One region of the Rossellomorea sp. ABR4_004 genome, then DNA from elsewhere that is predicted to be linked to it. Evidence: riboswitches for the same ligand, from Rfam matches in the RefSeq annotation. Region 1 holds a riboswitch; each other region holds the start of a gene.
The links. A riboswitch is a leader RNA that binds a small molecule or an ion and turns the genes downstream of it on or off. The one in region 1 is predicted to bind S-adenosylmethionine.
Positions count from the first base shown of each region.

Region 2: it holds a riboswitch for S-adenosylmethionine, as region 1 does, so the genes downstream of both, ACXAF2_RS22615 (Fur-regulated basic protein FbpA) here and ACXAF2_RS17555 (methionine biosynthesis PLP-dependent protein) in region 1, are expected to answer to the same signal.
Region 3: it holds a riboswitch for S-adenosylmethionine, as region 1 does, so the genes downstream of both, ACXAF2_RS09540 (methionine ABC transporter ATP-binding protein) here and ACXAF2_RS17555 (methionine biosynthesis PLP-dependent protein) in region 1, are expected to answer to the same signal.

Region 1 covers NZ_JBSWVM010000003.1:95,040-99,282, reverse strand. Annotated here, with positions in the region: gene ACXAF2_RS17565 (metal-dependent hydrolase) at 1-95, shown strand, start outside; T-box leader at 162-404, shown strand; gene ACXAF2_RS17560 (tryptophan--tRNA ligase) at 465-1,463, shown strand; SAM riboswitch class I at 1,586-1,695, shown strand; gene ACXAF2_RS17555 (methionine biosynthesis PLP-dependent protein) at 1,787-2,911, shown strand; gene metC (cystathionine beta-lyase) at 2,904-4,088, shown strand; gene ACXAF2_RS17545 (bifunctional homocysteine S-methyltransferase/methylenetetrahydrofolate reductase) at 4,105-4,243, shown strand, end outside.
Region 2 covers NZ_JBSWVM010000008.1:21,402-25,644, forward strand. Annotated here, with positions in the region: gene ACXAF2_RS22600 (DUF2975 domain-containing protein) at 1-28, shown strand, start outside; gene spoIIP (stage II sporulation protein P) at 130-1,293, shown strand; gene ACXAF2_RS22610 (TVP38/TMEM64 family protein) at 1,376-1,945, opposite strand; gene ACXAF2_RS22615 (Fur-regulated basic protein FbpA) at 2,163-2,378, opposite strand; SAM riboswitch class I at 2,484-2,591, opposite strand; gene ACXAF2_RS22620 (protoporphyrinogen oxidase) at 2,816-4,204, shown strand.
Region 3 covers NZ_JBSWVM010000001.1:1,854,026-1,858,268, reverse strand. Annotated here, with positions in the region: gene ACXAF2_RS09550 (GntR family transcriptional regulator) at 210-935, shown strand; gene chbG (chitin disaccharide deacetylase) at 956-1,651, shown strand; SAM riboswitch class I at 2,108-2,213, shown strand; gene ACXAF2_RS09540 (methionine ABC transporter ATP-binding protein) at 2,286-3,299, shown strand; gene ACXAF2_RS09535 (methionine ABC transporter permease) at 3,289-3,954, shown strand; gene ACXAF2_RS09530 (MetQ/NlpA family ABC transporter substrate-binding protein) at 4,015-4,243, shown strand, end outside.

The sequences.
Region 1 (4,243 bases):
GATATGCCAGTCATCTGATCGCTGATATGAAATTTCTTCCATTCAATAAGAGAGGCATAAAGCTTTTCCTTCCTCTTTCATCCAAAGAAATCTAATATGTGTTTACATCCACTTGACCATTATTTCCCCATACATTAAAATAATGGAAACACATTAAATAGGTAAATGCGATGAGGAAGAAGAGTAGACGAACGAAACATTTCAGAGAGCTGATGGCTGGTGAGAATCAGTATGGTGAAATCGTTGAATGGGCTTTTGAGCATCCAGGCTGAAAATAAGTAGGTTATGGCGGAAGGTCTCACCGATAAAAGAGACGATGTATCGAAGGCGACTTCTGTACAGATGAGTGCGTTTACTAAAGTGTAAGCGAATGAAGGTGGCACCACGGGTTTCCCGTCCTTTTTTAGAGGATGAGAAGCCCTTTTTGTGTTTGTTTTTATTATTTTTCAGTGGAGGGAATTGATATGAAAAGACAAGTTCTGACTGGTATTAAACCAACAGGCCGTATTCATTTGGGGAATTATATTGGTGCAATCAAACCGGCATTACAATTGGCTGAGAACCGATCCTACAACACAGCTTATTTTGTTGCGGATTATCATGGGTTAACGAAGATACATGATAAGCATGAAATGAAAGAACTATCTTATGGAGTGGCAGCAGCTTGGTTAGCATTAGGTTTGAATCCCGATCGAGCGATCTTTTATCGTCAATCTGATGTACCTGAAATCTTTGAATTGAGTTGGATTCTGTCTTGTTTTGCACCGAAAGGATTAATGAATCGCGCCCACGCATATAAATCATTAGTTGAAGAAAATAAAGAAAGCGGCAAAGATGTCGATGCTGGAGTCAATATGGGATTATTCACCTATCCAATTTTAATGGCAGCTGATATCCTCCTTTTTCAAACCGAGAAGGTACCTGTCGGAAAAGATCAGATACAGCATGTTGAAATTGCCCGAGACATAGCTGAAAGCTTTAACAAACAATATGGAGATATTTTTGTCATCCCTGAATATGTCATCCACGAAGAAACGGCTGTTCTTCCGGGTCTAGACGGACGTAAAATGATTAAAAGTTATAACAACACCATTCCATTATTTGAAGAACCAAAAAAGCTTCAAAAATTAATTAATAAAATCAAAACAGATTCATCACCCCCTGAAGAGTCCAAGGATCCTGACTCCTCCGTCATTTTTGCGCTATATAAAGAATTTGCAACTTTAAATCAAGGTGAAGAAATGAGAAGGAGATTTCAAGAAGGAATAGGGTGGGGAGAAGCGAAAAAAGAGTTATTCCAAGTAATGAACTCTTTTATCGAAGAACCGAGATCGAAATATGAAGAACTGATGGCGAGTCCCCATATGCTGGATGCGATCTTACTAAATGGAGCAAAAAAAGCACGGGAAAAAACAATCCCATTTATGAAAGAGATTAAAAGGAAAATAGGAATTTATCATTGAAATAGAAAAAATAAGGAATCGCAATGATCATTTTGTTTTTCAGATAATTCATAATTCTCATTGACATTTCTTCTTCTTTGTTATAAGTTATGGGAAAGTTATTTTTCACAAAATCATATAGTTTCTTATCAAGAGAGGTAGAGGGACTGGCCCGAAGACACCTCAGCAACCAGCCGCGAGTTTTGGTATGGTGCTAATTCCAGCAAGTTGATGTCAACTTGGACGATAAGAGGGAGAACGAACGTACAAAACCTTCTTATTTTCATTAAGAAGGTTTTTTTGTTTTTTCCCTTTTCGTATTCAAGATAGAAAAGGAGAGAAGAATGGTGAAAAAACATATTGATACAATGCTTGTCCAGGCAGGAAATCGGAAAGATCCTGCAACGGGTGCTGTGAGCTTGCCCATTCATTTATCTACTGCCTATGAACATAAGGGCATTGGGCAATCGACAGGCTATGATTACAGTAGAACAGGAAATCCAACCCGCGCCACCTTGGAAGATATCCTCACTCAATTGGAGGAAGGGCACAGAGGGTTTGCCTTCAGCTCGGGGATGGCGGCCATTCAGGCAATCCTCAGCTTATTTTCCAGCGGGGACGAATTGATTGTTTCGAAAGACCTATATGGAGGGAGCTACCGTTTATTCGCACAGTATGAAGCACAATATAGGATCAAATTTCATTTCGTCGATACAAGTGATGCCGGCTCCATAGAAGGTCAAATTTGTAAGAGAACGAAGGCCATCTTCCTTGAAACACCAACCAATCCATTAATGAATGAAGCAAGTATTTCTGAGGTTGCTGTGCTCGCTAAGGATAACGGATTGCTTTTAATTGTAGACAATACCTTCTACACACCTATTCTGCAGAAGCCACTAACTGAAGGAGCAGACATTGTTATTCACAGCGCCACGAAATACTTAGGGGGACATAATGACGTGCTGGCAGGTGTTGTGATTGTAAACACAGAGGAGTTGGCGGATAAAATCTATACCATTCAAAATTCAATCGGTGCGGTTCTCGCCCCTTTTGATTGTTGGCTCTTATTAAGAGGAATGAAAACCCTTAGTCTCAGAATGGCCCAGCACGAAAAAAATGCAAGAGAATTAGCGGAGTATCTTGATTCGCATGAATGTGTAACAGACGTTTTATATCCTGGAAAAGGAGGCATGCTCTCTTTTCGTATCGCAAAGGAAGAATGGGTTTCTCCTTTTCTCCAACACTTAAAAGTTATTACGTTTGCTGAAAGTTTAGGAGGGGTCGAAAGCTTTATCACTTATCCCGCTACCCAAACACATGCAGACATTCCTGAAGAAGAAAGAAATAGATTGGGTATCTGCAACAGACTCCTGCGGTTCTCTGTAGGAATTGAATTTATTGCTGACCTGATTGAAGACCTGGAGAATGTTTTTCAACAATTGGAAAAAGAGGTGCTTACGTATGAGTAAAAAACCATTTTCACTTCAGACGTCACTCATCCATTCTCACGGATATGATAAAGAAACAGGAGCGGTCTCTACACCCCTACATCATGCTACAACCTTTCATCAACAGGATTTTGATCAATATGGAACGTATGACTATAGCCGTTCGGGAAATCCGACAAGGGAGACGGTTGAAGAAACGATTGCGGAAATGGAAGGTGGAGTAAGAGGCTTTGCCTTTTCATCTGGGATGGCGGCAATCTCCACAAGCTTCTTATTATTGTCGAGTGGAGATCATGTACTCGTATCAGAAGAAGTGTACGGTGGGACATACAGAATGATTACCGAGGTCCTCACTAAATTCGGCATTGAATATTCGTTTGTAAACATGAAGGATTTACATGAAGTGGCTTGTTCAATCAAGCACAATACGAAAGTGATTTATATGGAGACACCGTCCAATCCGCTTCTGAATATCACCGATATTGAAGGAGTTGTAAAGCTTGCCAAGGCTAATGGATGTTTAACTTTTCTTGATAATACATTCATGACTCCCCTGCTGCAAAGACCGATCAGCCTTGGTGTGGATGTTGTACTACACAGTGCAACGAAGTTCCTTGCAGGACATAGTGATGTTTTGGCAGGACTTGCCGTAACGGGAAATGAAGAGATTGCCGGTAAACTAGCTTTCTTACAGAATTCGTTTGGTGCTGTCCTGGGTGTTCAGGATTGTTGGCTGCTCTTAAGAGGAATGAAAACACTGCACGTACGATTGAAGGAGTCATCAGAATCGGCATATAAGATTGCGGCTTTCTTAGAAAAGAGAAAAGAAGTAGAAGAAGTGTATTACCCTGGATTGAGCTATCATCCCGGTCGTGAAATCCAAGTTCGCCAAGCAGAGGGTCCTGGGGCGGTTCTTTCCTTCCGGTTAAAAGGGGCAGAGGAAGTGAAGCAACTCATTCAAAATGTAAACATTCCCGTATTCGCGGTCAGTTTAGGAGCTGTTGAATCAATTCTATCCTATCCATCAAGGATGTCACATGCTTCCATGCCAAAAGCAGAACGGGAAAAAAGAGGGATTACAGATGGTTTATTACGATTATCAGTAGGACTTGAAAACGTGGATGAATTAATTATCGATCTTCAAAAAGGGTTAGATAGTATACAAAAGATCAATCGAAAAAACGTGATAAATTTATAAAAAAGGAGGGAATGTCATGAAACCGTTGCTTGAAGCACTGAAAGAGAGAATCTTAATTGCAGATGGTGCGATAGGAACGTTGTTGTATTCATATGGAGTGGACAGATGCTTTGAAGAACTGAATCTTTCTCACCCAAATGAAGTGTTGAAAGTCC
Region 2 (4,243 bases), on a different contig from region 1:
AAAGGTTGAAAATGATTTCACGGTATAAGGCGAAATAGGAAATCCGACCGAATCCCGGAAAAAACCTTCTACTCTATCATCCCCCTGCATAAAGTTAACTATTAAATACTTTATATAGGGGTACTGATGATGTCGTATAAGTCTCGAAACAACAATAGCTTAGTCCCACTAGTATTCGTCTCTATGAAGGCCATCATTCGGGTAGTATTGATCGGTATTGTACTCATGTACTTGACCGTGTGGTTGATTTCATCAACTGCCATTAAATTGAGGGTGGATAGTTTACTGTATTCATCAATGTCGGAACTAGTCCCGAAGGAAACATTTCTTATGTTGTTGTCACAGGAAATGACAGGATTGCGTGTTACAAATGAGGCAGCATTAAACAATGATTTTGATTGGTTGGAAAGTGTCACGAATGTTTCACTCCTTGATCCGCGAAGTTTATTTGGACGGGAAATCCCAGGAATCGAAAATTATCATACTCACATAGCTGTTGCGGGGAAGGGGACGGACATTACCAACCTTCCAAATGAATCACCGGCTCCAACAGAAGATCAGTTGAAAGATCAGGAAATCGATCAGAGCCAAATTGATCAGGCAAACAACAATTCAGGAAACGGAGTTCAAGAGATTGATGAAAAATCCGTCTACATCTATCATTCACACAGCTGGGAAGCGTTCAGCCCGCTAATTAAAAATAACGATTCGAAAGATCCAGCGAGTACCAACGAGAAGGTTAACGTCATTGCTGTAGGGTCCAAATTAAAGCAAGAGCTTGAAGCAAGGGGGATTGGGGCAGTTCAGGATAAGACAGATGTAAACAAAGCACTCAAAGACAAGTCATGGACATATTTTGAATCCTATCAGTTATCAAGGGGACTAGTACAAGAAGCCATTGCCCAAAACGATGACTTAACGTACTTGATCGATATCCATCGGGATTCTCAGCCACGGAGCATCACGACCAAAACCATTAACGGTAAAAACTATGCCCGCTTATTTTTTATCGTAGGGAAAGAAAACAAAAACTTCGAAAAGAACCTTAAGATCGCAAAGGAATTGAATGCTAAACTGGAGGAAAAATATCCTGGCATCAGCCGTGGAGTTTTCATCAAAACAAGAGCAGAAGGTAACGGGGTTTACAATCAGGACCTAACCGAGAGAGCCATGTTACTTGAGTTTGGCGGAGTGGAAAATAATTTAGTGGAATTGTATAACTCTACAGAAGCGTTCGCGGAGATCTTTGCAGAATATCACAAGAAGGATGCTGTCGAGGTAAATGCACAATAAATGAAAGGGAGAAAAGACGTACGCCATGTGGTGGACGTCTTTTTTCTTTTCCCGAGGAGAGTGGTGTCCGTAACTGACACAATTATAATCTATTGTTCTTCCACCAACGATATCCCAAATATAGTATCCCAACCATCATCGAACCTGCCAATAAAATGACCGTGCCCTTATCCGCATCCAACACATTCATCACCACGAATGCCTCAATCAACAACGAAGGAATCTTTCCGACAGAACTGATCATAGAAAAGGCAACAATAGAAATAGAGCTAAAGGCAGCGGCAACGGTTACTACACTTGAAGGAACAAATGGAACCATGCGGAACAAGAATAGAAGAAAGATCCATTCCGTACCAGACGCTTCTTTTAATTTAAGAAAGTATTTGTTTGACAGAATCTGATCAATACCTGCAAACTTCATTCCTTTTCGGTACAAATAAAAACTAACAATGGCCCCTAGGGATTCACCAAGTATGGAAATACCGATTCCTGGCCAAAACCCAAATGCGGAAATATTAAAGGCCGTTAAGAAGACACTTGGCAGGAAACCAAGAATACTGATGAGTATATTAATGAAAATACTGATGAAAATGAGAGACCAACTATCTAAGCCGATGAATTCGTTCATGAAATGCTGCAGGATGGAAGTCATATATTAATTCCTTTGTAAGAGATGATAGATTATCAGAATAAGACATTTGGAATGTTTTTGAAAGAATTTTTTAAATAAGGAGTAGATCGTTTATATATGAATCAATTTTGTTAAGAAAAACTAGAATCACCACGAGGAGGATGTGCTGATGAATGCAGACATTTTGTTTAACTATAGAAAAATAAGTAAGCAGTCCACAACCTAGGATTGCTGCTTATTAACTGCTTAATTTCGCACAATTTTTCCAATGGATGGACCCAACATCACTATGCGGATGGCATTCCTTTTGAAGATATTTGTATTCATCCTCAAGTTCTTGCAACGTCAGCTCGAATAATTGTTTGTCCCCTTTTTTGAAAATGTTGTGGACAATTAATTTGTTTATTAACTCATTTTTGCGATTATGAATAGATTCCTGGAGAATTTTCCCCATGTTGGATCACTCCTCTTATTAGTATTCGAACATTGGAAGTGGCTCTTTTATTGAAAAGAGCCCTCTCCCTAATAGATAAGAAGAAGGCTTTAAGTATAAAACTTCAACTCATCTTTCAAGCACAAAGCTTGTGGAATTAGCACAGTGTTCTACGATGTAGAATCTGTTGCTGAGGCATCATCGGGCCGGTCCCTCTACCTCTCTGGATAAGTGGCTATATAGTTGTCATTGATTTCTTACATTATATATATAAGTATTCTTAGTTGTCAACTAGGAATTGAGTGATGAATCAGAAGAGGGTTAATGAAAATAATATATACATGTTGAAACTAACCTTCATACCCATATTTTTTCCCAAATCAGACACAGAATCTTTTTCTAATAAACAAAAAACATGATAATCTGTATACATAAACGCAATTATTGGAGTGAATCGTATGAAGACAGTGGTTGTCGTAGGTGGAGGAATTACAGGATTAACAGCTCTGTACCATCTTCAAAAAATGTCCAAAGAACGAGAAATAGATATCGAGTTAATCTTAATCGAGCGAGATCTGCAGCTTGGCGGCAAAATTAGAACCATAAGAGAAGGCGAATTCATTATGGAAGCAGGAGCAGATTCCATCGTAGCCCGAAATGAAGGGGTTCTGTCTCTAGTTGAAGAACTTCAACTTCAAGAGGAACTGGTCTATAATGAAACAGGCACATCCTACATATACACAAATGGCGAATTACACGAGATTCCCCAAGACACGATTTTCGGAATTCCCATGTCAGTTGATTCACTTAAAAGTAGCACCCTGGTGTCAGAAGAAGGGAAGATTAATGCCCTTAAAGACCTAGAAACGGAAAATACACATTTTACAAAAGAGAGTTCCATCGGTGAATTTCTAGAAGCATTCCTGGGTAAGGAACTTGTCGAGAAACAGATAGCTCCAGTATTATCAGGGGTTTATTCGGGGAACTTGCATAAACTTACTATGGCTTCGACACTTCCGTACTTACTAGATTATAAAAATGATTACGGCAGTATCATGAAGGGTTTATCAGCAAATAAACAAAAATTCCAAGGGGCATCCCAAAAAAAGTTCATCTCGTTTAAAAATGGTTTATCAACCATCATTGAACGTTTAGAAGAACAATGCTCCAGTACCACAATTTTAAAAGGCATAGAAACAAAAGATTTCCAAAAAACGGGCGATAAATACAAACTCACTCTTAATGGTCATGGTAGCATTCAAGCGGATTATGTAGTTTTCGCAACACCTCATGATGTAACCCAAAAGTTACTAACTCATGAACAACTGGAACCTGATTTTAATAAACTGAAAAACTCTTCACTGATTTCGATCTACCTCGGATTTAACATTCCAGATGCGGACCTTCCTGCTGATGGGACAGGCTTTATCGTATCAAACGGCAGAGATGTGAAATGCGATGCATGCACATGGACGAGTCGGAAGTGGAAGCATACATCCAATAACCAAAGACTATTATTGAGACTTTTTTATAAAAGTACAAACCTTCATTACAATGACTTGAAAGAATATAGCAAGGCAGAACTTGTAAGCACGGCACTGGAGGATATCAGAAAAAGCATAGGTATAGACTGTGACCCGGTTTCTGTTGAAGTTACGAATTGGAAAGATCTGATGCCAAATTATCATCTTGAGCACAGTCAGTCTGTCCATTCATTAGATAACAATCTGGCAAACCAGCTACCAGGCGTGAAGCTGGCCGGTTCTTCATATTATGGAGTGGGTATAGGTGCGTGCATTCAGAACGGAAAGAAAACAGCCGAATGGATTTTAGATCGTCTAGGGTAGAATACATGAGTGATATTGACATGAAGATCGCGATCTAAG
Region 3 (4,243 bases), on a different contig from region 1:
TCCCTTCACTTTGAAAGCGATTTCTTTTTTATAATGTATCATACAAATTTTCGCTCGTCTATATATTGTAGTGACAAATTTAACTTTTATGACTAATTTTTATTTATTTGTAATAACAAATTATTTTTATGATAAAATGATTAGGAATAGAGAATTGAACGTGGATGTGTTATAACAAATATAGGAAGAAAGTGGAAGGGAGAAACAGAATGAAAGAGACACAAGAAGCAAAGGCCTTGCATTCGCATGTTAAAGAAGAAATCATCCACATGATTAAAAATAAAGAATACGCGCCGAATACAAAACTGCCGACAGAGGCGGAGTTTTGCGAAAAGTTCAATGTCAGTCGTACAACGATCCGGACGGCGCTCCAGCAGCTGACACTTGAAGGATACGTTTATCGTGAGCAAGGAAGAGGAACCTTTGTCGCAGAAGAGAAAGTCAGTCAAATCCTGTCCTCGACGATCGACAACTACACAGAGCAACTGCGATTACAAGGTAAGAAACCTAAGATCAAGGTGCTAAGCATGAATGTCATCCCGGCAGAATCAACAGTGGAAAAAGCGTTGGAATTGAAGAATGGAGATCCAGTCAATCGTTTAGAGAGAATCCGTTATTCAGACGGGCTGCCACTGCAATATGAGGTGGCCTATCTGCCCTGGTACAAGACGCCCGGGCTTGATAAAGACGAATGTGAAAGATCTCTTTACAAGCTCCTGGAAACACAGTTTGATATAAAAATTAAGAAAACCGTCGAAACGATCGAGTTATTTTTAGCAGATGAACGAGTGGCAGAAAAGCTTGAGGTGCCTGAGGGGACACCTTGCTTTATGATCGAGACGACGGCTTATGTTGAGGATGGATCGGTGATTGAATTTTCCAAAGCGATCTTCAGAGGAGATAAAGCAAGCTTTCTTGTAGAAAGAACCTATTAGCGAAAAGGGGATGGGGGATTATGAGGAACGTGATCGTCAATGCAGATGATTTTGGTTTATGCCGGGGGGTGAATTACGGCATCGTTGATAGTCACCGATTTGGAATTGTCAACTCAACAACGATGCTGGTCAATATGCCGGGGACTCTGCATGCGGTGGAATTGGCGAAGGTTTATCCGGAATTACAGGTTGGGATCCATTTAACGCTGACATGCGGGAGACCGGTTTCTGGCGGAGTCCCATCTCTTCTGGATGAGAGAGATTTTTTCCGTTACACCAGCAGGATTTTTGAAGAAAAAGAAATCAATGTGGATGAGGTTGAAATGGAGTGGGAGGCTCAGGTGGATAAATTTCTATCATTCGGTTTGCCCCTTTCTCATATTGACAGTCATCACCATGTTCATAGCTTTCGGCCTTTGATCCCGGTGGTGAAGAGATTGTCGGAGCGATTTGGGGTTCCGGTCCGGAAGGTACCCTGTGATGAGTTTGAAGCAATGAATGTGTTAACCGATCGTTTCTCGATGGACTTTTATGGTGACGGAGTGTCGGTTGAAGGATTGAAGAGGATATTGGACAGCAGGGATGAAGGTGAGACGCTTGAGATTATGTGTCATCCGGCTTATGTTGATACATACTTGAAAGGGAATTCGTCTTATTGTGAGCAGAGGTTGAGGGAGTTGGATGTGTTAACGGGGATTAAGGAGTGGACGTTCTAGTTTTCGTTTGATTGTTTGAGAGATTAGAATATTTGTTGTGAGTTGTTATGACAAATGATCGGGGTGCTGCTATGGAAGGCAGTGCCTTTTTCTTTTGGTAATGGAAATTACTCTCGTTTGGAGGTGGGAAGGAATGTTTTGGGATAGTATGTATGGTTTTTGAGCCTTTGAGATGGTGTTAAGGAGAATTTTATCTGAAATTCATGTGAAATACATGGATTGATAGGGTGAGAGAGGTTTATTATCGACTTTAGAATATATTATCAACTGTAAAAAAATAGATAATTATCACCACCAGTCCAAACCCAATTTCTTCCCACCCAAAAAAATCCCTACCCTAGTGCACCAATTAAGATAACGCTTACATAAGAACGACTGAAAAATTCCCTATTGACTTCCATTCATATCCCCAGTATTATCCTCTATAAGATAAAAATTTAGAAAATTACATACTTTCAATTATCCAGAGTGACCGAGGGATCAGGCCCTATGACGTCCGGCAACCTCCAGTATTGGAACGGTGCTAATTCCTGCAGAATGATTTCATTCTGAGAGATAAGTCGAGATAAACAGGCGATGCTTCTTTCAGTTGAAAGAGGCATTTTTTTATTGGATTAAAAAAGGGGTGTGCACGTTGATCGAGATTCGAAATCTAGTTAAAACCTACAGTACAAAGAAGCAAACGGTGGTCGGTGTCGATAATGTTTCCGTAAAGATCGATAAGGGTGAAATCTTTGGAATCGTCGGATACAGTGGAGCGGGGAAGAGTTCACTCATTCGTTGCCTGAATCTATTAGAAACCCCTACATCGGGAGAAATCATCATTGATGGACAGGATTTTACAAAGCTCACGTCCAAACAATTAAGACTCGCCCGCCAAAAGACGAGCATGATCTTTCAACATTTTCACTTGATCAAATCCAAAACGGTGTTTGACAATCTGGCCTTTGCCTTGAAAGCGGCTAGTGTACCGAAAGCGAAAATCAAGCCCAGGGTCGTCGAGCTCCTTGAGATGGTCGGTCTTTCAGATAAAGCGGACGCCTACCCGGCCCAGCTCAGCGGAGGACAAAAGCAGAGAGTCGGGATTGCTAGAGCCCTTGCGAATAACCCATCCGTATTACTTTGCGATGAAGCGACTTCCGCACTCGATCCGAATACGACGAAATCGATCTTGAAACTCTTGAAAAAAATCAACAAAGAACTGGGTTTGACGATCGTGCTCATTACCCACGAGATGGAAGTCGTGAAAGAGATATGCGACCGGATGGCCGTGATGCAGGACGGGAAAATCGTGGAGGAAGGTCCGGTATACGACCTGTTTGCCGAACCGAAGCAGCCTTTAACAAAGCAATTCATTGAAACGATCCTTCAATTTGAACTCCCGCCGCACCTCGTGGAATCAAGGAAAGGAAAACTGATCAAAATCCAATTCAAAGGATCGATCGCAGAGGAAAGCGTCGTATCGGAAGTGTTCCAGAAATACAAAGTGCGGGGCAATATCCTGCACGGCAAGATCGAATATATTCAGGAAGTGCCACTGGGGATTTTTATCATGGAACTGATCGGCTCCCATGAAGAAATCGAAGCCGCGATCCGGTTCATCACGCTGAAGACGCAGAGCTTGGAGGTGCTTGAGAATGCTGCCTGATTCATTGACTGTCATTTTACCAGAATTGAATAAAGCCTTTTTTGAAACGGTGTATATGGTGGGGATTTCACTGGGAGTTGCGATTTTAGTGGGATTACCACTAGGGATTCTTCTTTTCGTAACAGATAAAGGCTTGTTTTTACAAAATAGTTTGATCAAAAAGGTCGTTGGATTTGTCGTCAATATGGTGCGGTCGGTTCCGTTCATCATTTTATTAGTCGCACTCTTACCGTTAACCAAACTATTGACCGGAACCACGATTGGACCGACGGCAGCATCCGTATCACTCTCTGTTGCGGGAATTCCGTTTTTTGCGAGAATGGTAGAAACGTCTTTACGTGAGATTGATAAGGGTGTCATTGAAGCTTCGGTTTCAGTGGGGGCAAGCCCTTGGATGATCATCAAGGACGTGCTGTTACCGGAAGCTCGTCCAGCGGTGATTCAAGCAATTACGATTACAACGATCAGTTTAGTTGCCTATTCAGCTATGGCCGGCATCGTTGGTGGAGGTGGAGTGGGGGACCTGGCGATTCGCTTCGGATACTACCGTTATGACAATACCGTGATGATCACAACCGTCGTCATTTTAATTTGTTTGGTTCAGCTCATCCAGTATACGGGTGATGTGTTTGCACGATTAGTCGATAAACGATAACTACTTTAGGGGGAACAACAAGTGAAAAAATGGATTTTATTCGTAGCATTAGCAGTAACAATGAGCATTCTTGCAGCTTGCGGCGGGGACGAAGCAAGTTCAAGCGCGGAAGATAAAAAAGAGGTAACCATCGGAGCCACATCCGGGCCTTACAGTGATATGGTGACAAAAGCGATCAAGCCAGGACTTGAAGAAAAAGGATATACGGTGGAAGTGAAGGAGTTCAGTGATTACATCCAGCCGAACAACGCACTGGCCCAGGGAGATCTGGATGCGAACCTTTTCCAGC